Regions from separate parts of the Alteromonas sp. CI.11.F.A3 genome, predicted to be linked through region 3. Evidence: predicted binding sites of a transcription regulator. Region 3 holds the regulator's gene; each other region holds the start of a gene.
What was found. The regulator sigma-54, encoded in region 3, starts transcription at its own class of promoters, with help from an activator protein. The targets are predictions, from matches to a motif close to GTTGGCACGNNNNTNGNNT.
Positions count from the first base shown of each region.

Region 1 (2,274 bases), 320 kb from region 3:
CCAGGTAAGTTTGAACAAGCCCAGGGCGGAACGCTATTATTAGATGAAATTACCGAAATGGATTTAGCGCTTCAGGCGAAACTACTTCGTGTTATTCAAGAGCGTGAAGTAGAGCGGCTTGGTGGTCGTAAAACAATTAAATTAGATGTGCGGGTTATTGCAACCAGTAACCGAGATTTACGTAAAGCGGTAGAGCTTGGAAACTTCCGAGAAGATTTATATTACCGTTTAAATGTGTTTCCTATTACATGGCGTCCGCTCGCGGAACGTCCAGGTGATATTGTACCGCTCGCTGAACACCTTATTAATCGTCACACGAGTGTGCAAGGTTTAGGTAATGTACGTCTCAGTGCAGCGGCACGAAATAAGTTGGCGCAATACACATGGCCAGGTAACGTGCGAGAGCTTGAAAACGTTATTCAGCGGGCGCTTATACTGTGTGAAGACGGCAGTATAGAGTCTGGTGACTTGATGATTGATATGGCCGTGCATGAGGAGATGGAAGTAAAGCAGGATGAGCCAGAAGACAATAGTCGCTTAGGCTCGGAGCTTCGCCAGCAGGAGCATCAAATTATTCTTGATACACTTACCCTGTGCAACGGTAAGCGTAAAGATGTAGCTGAAAAGCTAGGTATTAGCCCTCGAACCTTACGCTATAAGTTAGCCAGAATGCGTGAAGATGGGATTGAATTACCGGCCTAACATCTTAAACTAGCTTGGTAATAAAGAGGGGCGGTTAGCCCCTTATTTTTAATGCTTTAGCTGCGGTGCTTTTCGTATTGTGCTTGCAGTTGCGCTTGTATTTATACTTGCTTGGACCGGGCGTCACGGAAACGCGGTATACCTTCTGCGCTGCCATTAAGCATTTTGCATCGCGTATTTACATAATCTTACGTCTATTCACTTTCTTGACGCTATTTTTTCCTCTCTGTCATAAAATTGGCAACTCCCTTAAAAAACGCTATAACCTATTGCTTTTAAATGGTTTTTAAAGTTGGCTTGCCGCTTGCTTATAGTTAAACATAAGTAATTAAAGCGCATTGTCGTTAAGCGGCAATTCCCCACCGACATTCGAAGGAGTGGTTATGGACGTTAAAGCCAATAGTTTGTACCAAGAAATGCAAAGCATGATTGGGCAAACTCGTATGCCTGCAAACGAACTTCAACCATCAAACGAGATTAATCCCTCGGCCAACGAGTTCTCTACCATGCTTAAGCAAGCGGTAGATGGGGTTAATGGTATGCAATTAGAATCTAAAGATTTACAGCAGCGGTTTGAAATGGGTGATAAGTCACTAAGCCTTGCCGAAGTTATGCTAACTAAAGAAAAAGCAGGCATAGCTTTTGAGGCCACAGTGCAAGTACGTAACAAGGTACTTGAAGCTTATAAAACCATTATGAACATGCCGGTGTAGTTGGAGTAAGTCATGGCTGAAGCAACAGGCACAAATTTAACCGTTAACGACCCTTCCATGGGGAACGATAGCGAGCCTGAGAATAAATCAGGATTCATGGATACCTTAGGCAGTGCAGACATGATGCGCCAAATGGCGTTAGTGGTAGTGCTTGTCATTTGTGTCGCCATTGCAGTCTTCATACTAATTTGGGCGCAAGAGCCTGATTTTCGTCCGTTAGCAAAAATGGAAACCCAAGAGCTTATTGAAACCTTGGATTACATGGACGCTAACCAAATTGAATATCGTTTAGAGGGAAATACGGTATACGTTCGAAGCGACGAATTTCAAACTATACGTTTAGGCATGACGCGTCAGGGCTTAACCGGCTCTTCTGATGCTGGAACCGATATTATCATGCAGGACATGGGATTCGGTGTAAGTCAGCGGGTAGAGATGGAACGCTTGAAACACGCCCGTGAGCAACAAATCGCTGCGACTATTGAAGATATCTCAAGTATACAAAAAGCTCGGGTTCTATTGGCGATGCCAAAAGAAAATGTGTTTGCTCGCCGTGAGAAAAAAGCCTCGGCTACTGTAGTACTAACCGCCAAGCGCGGCAAAGTGATTGCAGGAGAGGAAGTTGACTCAGTTATCGATATCGTGGCGTCAGCGGTACAAAACATGGAGCCTTCTGCGGTAACGGTTACCGATAGCAATGGCCGGTTACTAAATTCGGGTTCACAAGACTCACTAAGCGCTCGAGCAAGAAAAGAATATGAAATTGAAAGGCAGCGTGAACAAGAATACCTTGAAAAAATTGATGCTATTCTTATTCCAGTTCTAGGCATCGGTAATTACACCGCGCAAGCGGATGTCA
Region 1 is NZ_CP136708.1:3,629,968-3,632,241, reverse strand. Features, by position in the region: gene R1T43_RS15695 (sigma-54 dependent transcriptional regulator) at 1-702, shown strand, start outside; gene fliE (flagellar hook-basal body complex protein FliE) at 1,086-1,415, shown strand; gene fliF (flagellar basal-body MS-ring/collar protein FliF) at 1,428-2,274, shown strand, end outside.
Region 1: a site for sigma-54 is predicted at 994-1,012, ahead of fliE (flagellar hook-basal body complex protein FliE). Genes of this name have one in related genera too.

Region 2 (2,274 bases), 780 kb from region 3:
GCTCTTATCATTAGATAAACATTTATAACCCTCTCACCAATAGCGTGGTGGGAGGGCTACTCGTAGAGAGATACGTAGGTTCTGTACATATATGAGGGCCTATACCTCGCCAACTTCAATGTTTTTAATGATTTTGGCTGGGTTACCGCCAATAACAACGTTGTCACCGAAGCTTTTGGTGACAACAGCTCCTGATGCCACTACCACATTATCGCCCAAGGTTACGCCTGGGTTTATCACCGCCATACCGCCAATCCAACAGTTGTGACCAATAGTAATAGGCTTGGCGAACTCAATACCGATTTGCCTTGATACTGGGTTGATAGGGTGCGTTGCGGTGTATATACCTACTTGCGGCGCAATCATACAATTATCGCCAATAGTCACCTTGGCAGCATCCAATATTACGCAATTAAAATTAGCGTAAAAATTTTCACCCACATGGATGTTTTCTCCATAATCGCACTTAAAAGATGACTCTATGTATAAGCGCTTGCCTGTACTGCCAAAAAGCGCCTTTAATTGACGGGTACGAGCTTTGTGCTCTGTTTGACATGTAGCATTAAGCTCATCTAGTTGTACCCGACAGGCCTTACGCAACCCAGTTAATTCACGATCGTTAGGATAGTAAAGTTCACCGGATAACATTTTTTGTTTTTCGTTCATACCAGTCTACATTTGGGATAATGCCCAGACCTTACTTGCTAGACGAATAACTGACAATCACTTTTTCTTGCAGTGCAGGGTTAGCAATATCCAAATTTACCGGGCGTTCAAGAATTATTGAGCCGCCAATAGACACATCAACTTCAATCGTGAGCTTAGGCTTTGTGCTATTTCTTTCCAGCCAGCCTTCGTCACGCATTTTGTAAATAATGTCGCCCTTAATTAACGTATCGCCTTTGAGGGTGATGTCTCCATTCATACTCTCAATATTGTTCTCAACGATGCTGTCAGCAATTCGAATATCACCATTAACGGTCTCTACGCTACCTTGAATTGTGCTTTGTTGTGCAATGCTTACATCGCCGTTCATCGTTTCAATACTGTTGGCTACATGCAGATGGGAACCAGCATCAAGGTCACCATTGACGATGTTGACTTCATCAACGCGAACGTGAGAACCCATTTCTACACTGCCATTGACAACACTAATATCTTCGGCTTGGGCATGATCTTCAAGTGATACATCGCCATTGACTGATGAAAGGTCGCCTACTGAACGATGTGTTGCTACATCTACGCTACCAAATACGCTACTAATATCTTCACCCTCTTGAGCACTAGCGTGGCCAACATGGACGACGCAGCCTGAAAGCATTGTTGTAGCTGCAAAGAATAGGGTGCTGGCAATAAGTGTTTTTTTCATCGAAAAGCCTTTTCAGTGGTGTTTAGCGTTATAAATTACGCATTAATATCTGGTTATCTTTCATAATCATCTTTCACAGAGCATGCCAAGAGTGATTTTTATTGATTATCAGTGACTTACAGTTTTTCTTGTCATGTCTTAATTATGGCTTTTAAAAACTTCGCTAGATAATAGCGAAATACACCAATTGTTAGGTTTTCGAGTGGTTTTAATTAGCACAATTAAGCGCTGTAAGAACCTGATTGTAAAAGTAGCGCTGGCAGCTATTCGATAATTGGACACACACTTAAACGACAAGAAGACAAAAAGATAAAGACAGACAGAAGGCAAAGGGCCATGACAAAGGCCGACAAAAGACGACAATCGATAATTGGACACACACTCGAGATTCGTCGGACACACACTTAAATGATAATAAATATGAAATACCATATGTGGCCGGTGTGAATAATTAATTTATTAAGTAATTTCTTTCAAGGGCTATTTTTATGATTGTTATTCACCATAACCCCGCTTGCGGCACATCCCGTAACGTATTAAAAATTATTGAAGATGCTGGCTATTCGCCGATTGTTGTAGATTATATAAAAGAAGGTTGGACTCGATCTCAGTTACTTGGGTTGTTTGCTGCCGCTAGTTTAACCCCCAGACAAGCGCTTAGAACAACAAAGTCACCTGCAGAAGAGTTAGGGTTATTAGATGAATCGGTATTAGACGATATTTTGCTTGATGCTATGTTGAAACATCCGGTTTTGGTAAATAGGCCTATAGTTTGCACGGAAAAAGGTGTTGGGCTGTGTCGGCCTAGTGAAAAAGTACTCGATTTACTACCTTCATGGCCACAAGGCCCGTATTTTAAAGAAGATGGTGAGCAAATTTTAGATGAACTTGGTAAAAGGATGTAA
Region 2 is NZ_CP136708.1:3,173,136-3,175,409, reverse strand. Features, by position in the region: gene R1T43_RS13675 (sugar O-acetyltransferase) at 100-666, opposite strand; gene R1T43_RS13670 (DUF4097 family beta strand repeat-containing protein) at 698-1,369, opposite strand; gene arsC (arsenate reductase (glutaredoxin)) at 1,858-2,274, shown strand.
Region 2: a site for sigma-54 is predicted at 1,441-1,459, ahead of R1T43_RS13670 (DUF4097 family beta strand repeat-containing protein). Genes of this name have one in related genera too.

Region 3 (2,274 bases):
CGTAAGAGAAACACTGGATGTGTGTGAGAAAGCGTATATTGTGAGCCAAGGCGAACTCATCGCGCAAGGGACGGCAGAACAAGTTTTAAGTAATCAGAAAGTAAGGGATGTATACCTAGGAGAACAATTCAGGCTATAGTTACTGTAACCGAATTGTCACTTTCAGTTTTAAACACGGGTATATTCACAACAAGAGTTTAAAAATAAGACGTAGATGAAACCATCTTTACAGCTAAAGTTCAGTCAACAACTTACCATGACACCGCAGTTGCAGCAGGCAATCAAGCTGCTGCAGTTGTCTACGCTCGACCTGCAGCAAGAGATTCAGGAAGCACTAGACTCAAACCCACTTTTAGAAGTTGAAGAAGGCGGCGATGACCACCCTGTTGAGAAAAACAACATGGATGGAGACGACCCTTCTGTAGAAGCGGCTCCAACTGCATCTAGCGATTCGTTAGAAGCTGGAGATGCGCTTGAAAAGAATGACCTTCCCGACGAGTTGCCAATTGACAGCACATGGGATGAGTATTACTCGGCCTCATCTGCACCCGCTCCAGGTCCATCTAATAATGATGACGACCAACTGTTTCAGGGAGAAACTACCGACAATATTCAAGACCATTTGCTTTGGCAGATGCGTTTAACGCCGTTTTCGGATACCGACCGCGCAATTGCTACCGCCATTATCGACTCAATTGATGAATCTGGTTACCTCAACGTACCCATTGAACAGATTTTAGAGTCAGTGAATTCCGACGATGTTGAAGAATTGGTGGAAATGGACGAAGTTGAATGTGTACTAAAACGTATTCAAATGTTCGACCCTATCGGTTCAGGTTCACGTACTCCGCAAGAATGTTTGCTTGTGCAGCTTCGCCAGTTCTCAGACGATACGCCATGGCTTACTGAAGCAAGACAGCTTATCAACGAGTATTCAGATCTACTTAGCAGCAAAGACTACCGTACGTTAATGCGTAAGAGCCGTTTGAAAGAAGATCAACTTCGCGAAGCCATGCGCTTATTGCAAACGTTGAATCCTCGTCCAGGTAGTGCATTAATTACCAAAGAGCCGGAATACGTTATTCCTGATGTTTCGGTAAACAAAAAGAATGGCCGTTGGGTGGTAGAACTTAACCCCGATAGCCTGCCTAAATTAAGCGTAAATCAGCAATATGCTGCCATGAGCAGACGCTCTAAAAACAGCAGCGATTCGCAATTTATTCGCTCGCATATGCAAGAAGCCAAATGGTTTATAAAAAGCCTTGAGTCAAGAAACGACACCTTGATGAAAGTCGCGAACTGTATTGTGCAGCAACAAATGGGCTTTTTCGAGCACGGCCCAGAAATGATGAAACCAATGGTGCTTAATGATGTCGCAGAAATGGTAGATATGCATGAATCCACCATTTCACGTGTCACCACGCAAAAGTATATGCATACTCCACGTGGCATTTTCGAATTGAAGTATTTCTTTTCTAGTCACGTGGCAACGGAATCTGGTGGTGAGTGTTCATCTACCGCTATTCGCGCACTAATCAAAAAGCTTGTGGCAGCGGAAACGCCCAGCAAGCCATTAAGCGATAGCAAGATTGCTCAATTGTTGGCCGAACAAGGCATTAAAGTTGCCCGGCGAACAATAGCAAAATACCGGGAATCGTTATCGATTCCGCCGTCAAACCAACGCAAAAGCCTTATCTAAAGGCCTTGATAATTTAAGGAAGACGAAATATGCAAATCAACCTTACCGGTCATCATGTCGAAATTACTGACTCTTTGCGTAGCTATGTCGATACTAAGTTCAGCAAACTAGAGCGTCACTTTGATCACATATCTAATGTGCATGTCATCCTGAACGTCGAAAAACTCAATCAAAAAGCCGAAGCCACCATGCACCTTAGCGGCGCAGAAGTGTTTGCTTCATCTCATAATACAGATATGTATGCGGCGATAGACAGCATGATCGACAAGCTCGACAGGCAAGTTATCAAGCATAAGGAAAAGCTGAAAAAGCACTAAATATTAGTATGGAAATTCAAGCCATAGTAAGTTTGGACCGCACCGAGTGTGCGGTTCAATGTAATAGTAAAAAACGTATTCTAGAGATTATTAGCGACATTGCCGCTAAAAATAATCCCGACATCGATCAGGCCACAGTTTTAGCTAGCCTACTTGGCCGCGAACGAATGGGAAGTACGGGTATTGGCAATGGCATTGCATTGCCTCACGGTCGATTGCCGGGTTTAGAACACGTTATCGCCATTATTGTAACCAGTA
Region 3 is NZ_CP136708.1:3,952,489-3,954,762, forward strand. Features, by position in the region: gene lptB (LPS export ABC transporter ATP-binding protein) at 1-139, shown strand, start outside; gene R1T43_RS17010 (RNA polymerase factor sigma-54) at 215-1,699, shown strand; gene hpf (ribosome hibernation promoting factor) at 1,729-2,016, shown strand; gene ptsN (PTS IIA-like nitrogen regulatory protein PtsN) at 2,025-2,274, shown strand, end outside.